One region of the Mesorhizobium sp. M0052 genome, then DNA from elsewhere that is predicted to be linked to it. Evidence: riboswitches for the same ligand, from Rfam matches in the RefSeq annotation. Region 1 holds a riboswitch; the other holds the start of a gene.
The links. Region 1 has a riboswitch for glycine ahead of gcvT (glycine cleavage system aminomethyltransferase GcvT). Riboswitches for the same ligand answer to the same signal wherever they lie in the genome.
Positions count from the first base shown of each region.

Region 2: another riboswitch for glycine. It lies ahead of NKJ77_RS31460 (D-amino acid dehydrogenase); the one in region 1 lies ahead of gcvT (glycine cleavage system aminomethyltransferase GcvT).

Region 1 is NZ_JAMYUS010000012.1:57,436-60,843, forward strand. It holds gene gcvH (glycine cleavage system protein GcvH) at 1-136, opposite strand, end outside; gene gcvT (glycine cleavage system aminomethyltransferase GcvT) at 142-1,242, opposite strand; glycine riboswitch at 1,392-1,478, opposite strand; gene NKJ77_RS17600 (hypothetical protein) at 1,678-2,679, shown strand; gene NKJ77_RS17605 (molybdopterin-binding protein) at 2,831-3,408, opposite strand, start outside.
Region 2 is NZ_JAMYUS010000042.1:11,128-14,535, forward strand. It holds gene NKJ77_RS31450 (aminotransferase class IV) at 1-240, shown strand, start outside; gene NKJ77_RS31455 (glycine C-acetyltransferase) at 314-1,504, shown strand; glycine riboswitch at 1,667-1,755, shown strand; gene NKJ77_RS31460 (D-amino acid dehydrogenase) at 1,897-3,150, shown strand; partial or broken gene NKJ77_RS31465 (aldolase/citrate lyase/malate synthase family protein) at 3,177-3,408, shown strand, end outside.

The DNA of each region.
Region 1 (3,408 bases):
TCGTGCCGATTTGAGGCAGTTCGACGAAGACGAGATCGCCAAGCTGTTCCTGCGCATAGTCGGTTATCCCGACGGTGGCGATGCCTCCCTCGACGCTCAGCCATTCGTGATCTTGTGTGAAATAGGTTTTTACCATCGGAATTATCCTTTGCGGTAGCGATGAGGAGTGAAGGGCAAGGAACTGATATTGACCGGGATTTTCGTCCCGCGAACGTCGGCGAACAGTTTCGTGCCCGGGTTGGCCAAGGCCGTTGACACATAGCCCATGGCGACGGGATGGCCGGCCGACGGGCCGAAGCCGCCTGAAGTGACGTGGCCGGCCGGATTGCCGTCGGCGTGGAACACGGCAGCGCCGGCGCGCACCGGCTGGCGGCCGTCCGGCTTCAGGCCGACGCGCTTTTGCGACGGTCCTCGCTCCAAGATGGACCGCAGCGCATCGGCGCCGATGAAGGATCCGCCGGCGCGGAGATCTTTGGGGATCGCCCACATCAGGCCGGCACTGGCCGGATCGATCTCCGGCGTGATGTCCTGGCCGTGCAGGCACAGGCCAGCCTCCAACCGCAGCGAGTCGCGGGCAGCAAGGCCGATCCACAACACACGCTCGTCCTCGATCAGTTTCGTGGCCAGAGCGCGCGCATCCGCCTCCGGCAGGCCGATCTCGAAGCCGTCCTCGCCGGTGTAGCCGGAGCGGCTCATGAACCAGTTTTGCTTCGGCTCGATGCCATGCATGAACAAGAGCGAGCCGGTCTCGATGCCGGCGCGGGACAAGGCAGCCCAGGCTTCGGGCCCCTGGATCGCCAGGAAGACGCGATCGAGCGCATCGACCTTCACGTCGAAATCGGTCGCCAGCGCACGCAAATGCTTCTCGTCCTCGACCGCATTCCCGGCGTTGGCGACCACCATGAAGCGCTCGGCGACGAGCCGGGTGACGATCAGATCGTCGATGATCCCGGCGGCCTCGTTGAGGAAGAAGGTATATTTGGACTGTGAAATCTCAAGCGCGCCGGCATCGAGCGGACTGGCGCGGTTGAGCAGTGCCGCAGCGCCCGGTCCGCTGATCTCGAACAGCTTCATATGCGAAATGTCGAACAGGCCGGCATGTTCGCGGGTGTGAAGGTGCTCCTTCATCACGCCGGCCGGATAGGTCAGCGGCATCGACCAGCCCGCAAAGGCGCCAAGGCGTGCGCCGGCGGCGGTGTGCAGATCTTCGAGAGGAAGGTGTTTGGTGTCGTCGCCCGTCATGTCATCTCCAGAGTCGCACGCAATCGGCCGCTGCTGGCGACCAGTCCGTGCCCCTCTGTCTGAAGCCTGAGAGACTCGCGCAACCGGAACTCTGTCGGCGACGCTTACACCTTCGGCGCGGGGGCAAGCCCCGACTTTCCAGAGTGTCTTTCCCGTCTACGGTTCTTTTGCCTGAGAGATTTCGGGCGATTTCCCCTTCGGCGGCAGCTCGCGCTGCTCTCTCCCGCAAACAGGTAGGACTCAAAACTTAAGCCCTCGACGCGCCATCCATAGCTTGTCGGCGACACCTTGTCACCTGCCAGCGACACGTAAAGCGAGTCGTCTTTACAGTCTTCGCTAACCACGCCGTTTGCCGGTTTTTCAAGACAATGGCGATATTCTGGGCTGACGGTTTGGCCGGCAATTGCGTTGGGCACGGCGGATGGGGATTGACAGATGGGCGAACGGATCGGGAGCGCGCCGGTGGCGGGGCTGGCCTCGAAGGACCGCATCACGGCGGAAGATGTCGTCATGCTGCGTCGCGAAGTGTTCGCCGACGGCGTGGTGACGCGCGGCGAGGCTGAAGCACTGTTCGCGCTCGATGCGACAGCGACGGACAAATGCCCGCAATGGCCTGAATTCTTCGTCGAGGCCGTTACCGACTACATCGTCCACCAGGAAAAGCCGGCAGGCTATATCTCTGAAGACAATGCCGGTTGGCTGATCCAGACCATCTCGCGCGACGGAATGGTCGACAGTGTGACCGAACTGGAGCTGCTGGTGCATGTGCTGGAAAGGGCGAAATCATCGCCCGGCCGGCTCTCCGCCTATGCGCTCGAGCAGGTCGCCAACGCGGTGGTCGACGGCAAGGGACCACTGATGCTCGGCGGCGCGCTGGTTCCCGGGCTGGTCGCCAAGGCAGAGGTCGATCTGTTGCGCCGCATTCTCCATGCCTATGGCGGCGACGGTAACATCGCCATCACACGGGTTGAGGCCGAGGTGCTGTTCCAGATCAACGAGCAGACCGCAGCGGCCCACAACGACCCGTCCTGGAACGACCTGTTCGTCAAGGCGCTCGCCAATTTCGTCATGTGTTCGGCCGGCTACGAAGCGCCGACGCGCGATGTGGCGCTGCGTCGTGACAGTTTCTTGGACCAGGTCGAGCCCGAAATTGGTGGCTTCTTCAGCCGCATGGTGTCGGGCGGACTGGCCGGCATCATGGAAGCCTATCGTTCGCCCGGCTATATCGAGGCCGAATGGGAGTCGAAGAACCGTGCCGCCGAGGCACTCGCGCGCCGCGCCGAGACGATCGACGCCAGCGAGGCGAAATGGCTGGCCGATCGCATCGGCACCGACCGCCCGCTGCGTGACAATGAACGCGCGCTGCTGACGCTGATCAAACTCGCCTCGCCGGAGATACATCCGGCGCTCAAGCCACTGCTCGACAAGGTTGCTTAAGCCGCGCCGTTTTCTGCGACCGTTTTGCAGAGGACGATATTGGAGTGTCTTCAGGCCAATCGCCAAGTTCGGCCACGCGCTCGAAACCGGCTTCCTCAGGCAAGCTCGGTTCGGTCGGAGTCAGATCGTGCTCGGTCAGAATGCGAGGCCATCAAATCCCGCCATACCAGTCATAGCCATTGTCTTCCCAATAGCCGCCGCGGCCGCCGCCGATATTGGCAAAACTGTCGACGAGCTCGATCTTGTAGAGATACTTCGGCATCTTGTAGCCGAGCTGTCGTTCGACGCGCACGCGCAGCGGCGCGCCGTTTTCGACCGGCAGCGGCTTGCCGTTGAGGCCGTAGGCGAGGATCGTCTGCGGGTGGCGGGCATCGATCAGGTCGATGGTGCCGTAATATTTGATTTCCCCGGAGAGGCTGCGATCGATCGTATCGAGGCAGTGGAACATGACATAGCGGGCCTGCGGCTTGACCACAGCCTGGTCGAGCACCAGCGACAGCGGGGTGCCGGTCCATTTGGCGATGCAGCTCCAGCCTTCGACACAGTCGTGGCGGGTGATCTGCGTGCGGCTCGGCATGTTCTCCAACTGCTCGCGGCTGAGCGACAGCGGCTTTTCGACCAGGCCCGTTACCTCCAGCCGCCAGTCGGCGAAATTGTTGGCGAGCAGGCCCTTGTAGGTGTCATCGTCGGGCGCGGTGACGCCGTTCGGCCGCTGCGGCTGGCGGATGT
Region 2 (3,408 bases), on a different contig from region 1:
TTCGATCTCGCAGCGGAAACTAATCTAAAGGCCGTCGCCGAAGACGTCTCTCGGGCCGACCTATCTGGGGCGGATGAAGTGTTCATCACCTCGACTGCGGGCGGTATCATGCCTGTGACGCGGGTAGATGGAGCGCCTATCTCGGACGGCACTGTGGGACCTGTCACGAAGCGCTTGATGGATCTTTATTGGAAGAAGCATTCGGATCCAGCATGGTCGACGCAAGTCACTTATCCGTAAGTCGGCATTGAAACGCTGGCGCCTCAGTCTGTTCAACGGCTGAGGCGCTTTTTTATTGGACAGACACCCAGCTATGATCAGTGCATTCATTTCCCATCTTTCCGACGAGCTCGCCGGGCTGAAGGAAGCCGGGCTCTACAAGTCTGAGCGCGTCATCACCTCGATGCAATCGGCCGAGATCGAGGTGGCGAGCGGCTCCAAGGTGCTGAACTTCTGCGCTAACAATTATCTCGGCCTTGCCGACAGCGAGGATCTGCGCGAGGCGGCGAAGACGGCCCTTGATCGCTATGGCTACGGTATGGCGTCGGTACGCTTCATCTGCGGCACGCAGGAGGAGCACAAGCAGCTTGAGGCGCGGATCTCGTCGTTCCTCGGGTTGGAAGACACGATCCTTTACTCCTCCTGCTTCGACGCCAATGGCGGCCTGTTTGAAACGCTGCTCGGTGAAGAGGATGCAATCATCTCTGACGCCCTGAACCACGCCTCGATCATAGATGGCGTGCGGCTCTCCAAAGCCAAGCGTTTTCGCTATGCGAACAACGACATGGCCGCACTTGAGGAAGAGCTGAAAAGGGCGGAAGGCTCGCGTTTTAAACTGATCGCGACCGACGGTGTGTTCTCAATGGATGGCATTATCGCCAATCTTGGCGGCGTCTGCGATCTCGCGGAGAACTATGGCGCAATGGTCATGGTAGACGACAGCCACGCGGTCGGCTTCGTTGGCAGGCATGGGCGTGGCTCGGCAGAGCGTTGCGGCGTCGAGGGTCGGATCGACATCATCACCGGCACACTTGGCAAAGCTCTCGGGGGTGCGTCCGGCGGGTATGCGTCGGGCAAGCGCGAGGTCGTCGACTGGTTGCGGCAGCGCTCGCGGCCCTATCTCTTCTCCAACACGCTAATGCCGGCAATAGCAGGCGCGTCTCTGAAGGTGTTTGATCTGATCGAAGCCGGCGACGCCTTGCGCGAGAAGCTCTACGCCAATGCGAACCGCTTCCGCTCCCAAATGACCAAGGCAGGTTTCACATTAGCCGGCGCCGATCACCCGATCATCCCAGTCGTGCTCGGCGATGCATCACTGGCTCAGGCGATGGCCGAGATGATGCTGGCACGCGGCATTTATGTCGTCGGCTTCTCGTTCCCTGTCGTCCCAAAGGGACAGGCGCGGATCAGGACGCAGATTTCAGCCGCGCATTCGACCGCCGATGTTGATCGCTGTGTCGACGCATTTGTCGAGGTAGCAGCCGAACTCGGAATGACCTTCTGACCCCTGATCGAGTCGGCATTCTAGCTGATAAGTTGAGTGTTAGGGTTCGTGAGCTTTTACCTCAGCCGTTCAAAATCGACTGGAGGATGGCGTCTTTGCTGCATCATCGCACAGACATTGATCTGAAACCAGCATCCCGCATAAGCATGATGTCAGCGTTCATAGGTTAACGCGGGAGAGACTGGCTTCGCCAGCGCCGACGGAGCAACCCCCCAAGGAAACTCTCAGGCACAAGTGACCGCCTCGCCGAACGATCTGGAGAGAGACGCGCAAGCGTCCACCGAAGGGGAAAGCTGGCCACGCCGGTAAGCTCTCAGGTACCGAGACAGATTTGGGGATCAACCGCAGGCGTCACGCCTGCACCCTGCACCCGAAATCTGCTGGAGTTGTACATGCCCAAAATTGTTGTGATTGGCGCCGGGATCACCGGAGTGTCGACCGCGTACGCCCTGATCCAGAGCGGCTACGAAGTCGTCGTCCTGGAGAAGCAGCGGTATGCAGCGATGGAAACATCTTTTGCGAACGGTGGGCAACTATCTGCCTGCAACGCGGAAGTCTGGAACCATTGGTCAACGGTCATAAAGGGCATCAAATGGATGGCTCGCCGCGATGCCCCGCTTCTGATGAATCCGGCTCCCTCCTGGCATAAATATAGCTGGCTGGCCGAATTCATGGCGAACATCTCTCGATATCGCGAGAACACCATTGCCACCGCGCGGCTGGCGATAGCCGCGCGACAACATATGTTCGACATCGCTGAGCGCGAAAAGATCGACTTCGACCACGTCCGGAAGGGTATTCTCCACGTCTATTACGACAAGGCCGGATTCGATCATGCTGCAAAGGTCAACGAGATGCTGGTCGAAGGCGGCCTGGACAGGTATGCGGTCGGACCTACAGAAATTTCCACGATTGAACCAGCTCTGACTGGCTCCTTCCACGGTGGGTTTTACACGCCCTCCGACTCGACGGGTGACATCCACAAATACACGAACGGCCTTGCTCGCGTGTGCGAGGAACGTGGTGCGCAGTTCATTTATGATGCCGGCGTTACGAGAATTGCAACGCGCGATCGTTTCGCGATCAGCTACACTCAAAGTGCGTCGGTAGGCGGAAGTGCGATCGAGCAGCTAGAAGCGGACGCCGTTGTTGTATGCGCGGGCGTCCACAGTCGCACCATCGGCGCGATGCTCGGCGACCGTTTGAACATTTATCCCGTGAAGGGATATTCGATCACCGTCGACCTAAGCGACGAGTGCTCCCAGGCATCTGCGCCTTGGGTCAGTCTCCTGGATGACCGGGCGAAAATCGTCACCAGCAGATTGGGACAGTCGCGTTTCCGTGTTGCTGGTACTGCGGAATTCAATGGAGCTAATCGCGACATCAGAGATGATCGTGTACGGCCCCTGGTCGATTGGACGCGTACTCTTTTCCCGGGAATTACGACGAACAAGGTCATTCCTTGGGCCGGCCTCCGGCCAATGATGCCCAACATGATGCCGAGAGTTGGCAAAGGAAAAATGGCGGGTGTCTTCTACAACACCGGACACGGGCATCTAGGTTGGACACTGTCAGCGGCGACATCGGCAGCGCTTGCTGAAGTGATTGCCAATGAGATCCCAGCCGAAGCGAGACCGGCCGTATGACGATTTCGGATGGAGAGAGATCTAGTCTGGGCCGTGTCGATGTAGCTGATCTGAAGGTAGCGAGGGAACTGCATGCCTTTGTGAATGACGAGGCATTGCCCCAACACCGGGGTAGACGCCCGGGACTTCTGGGAGGCTTTTTCTTCGATCGTGCATGATTTCGCTCCTCGCAACCGCGAACACCTGCAAATCCGCGAGGTGATGCAGGAGAAGATCGACCATCGGCACCGCGGCCATGGCGCACCGGAGGATCTCGCA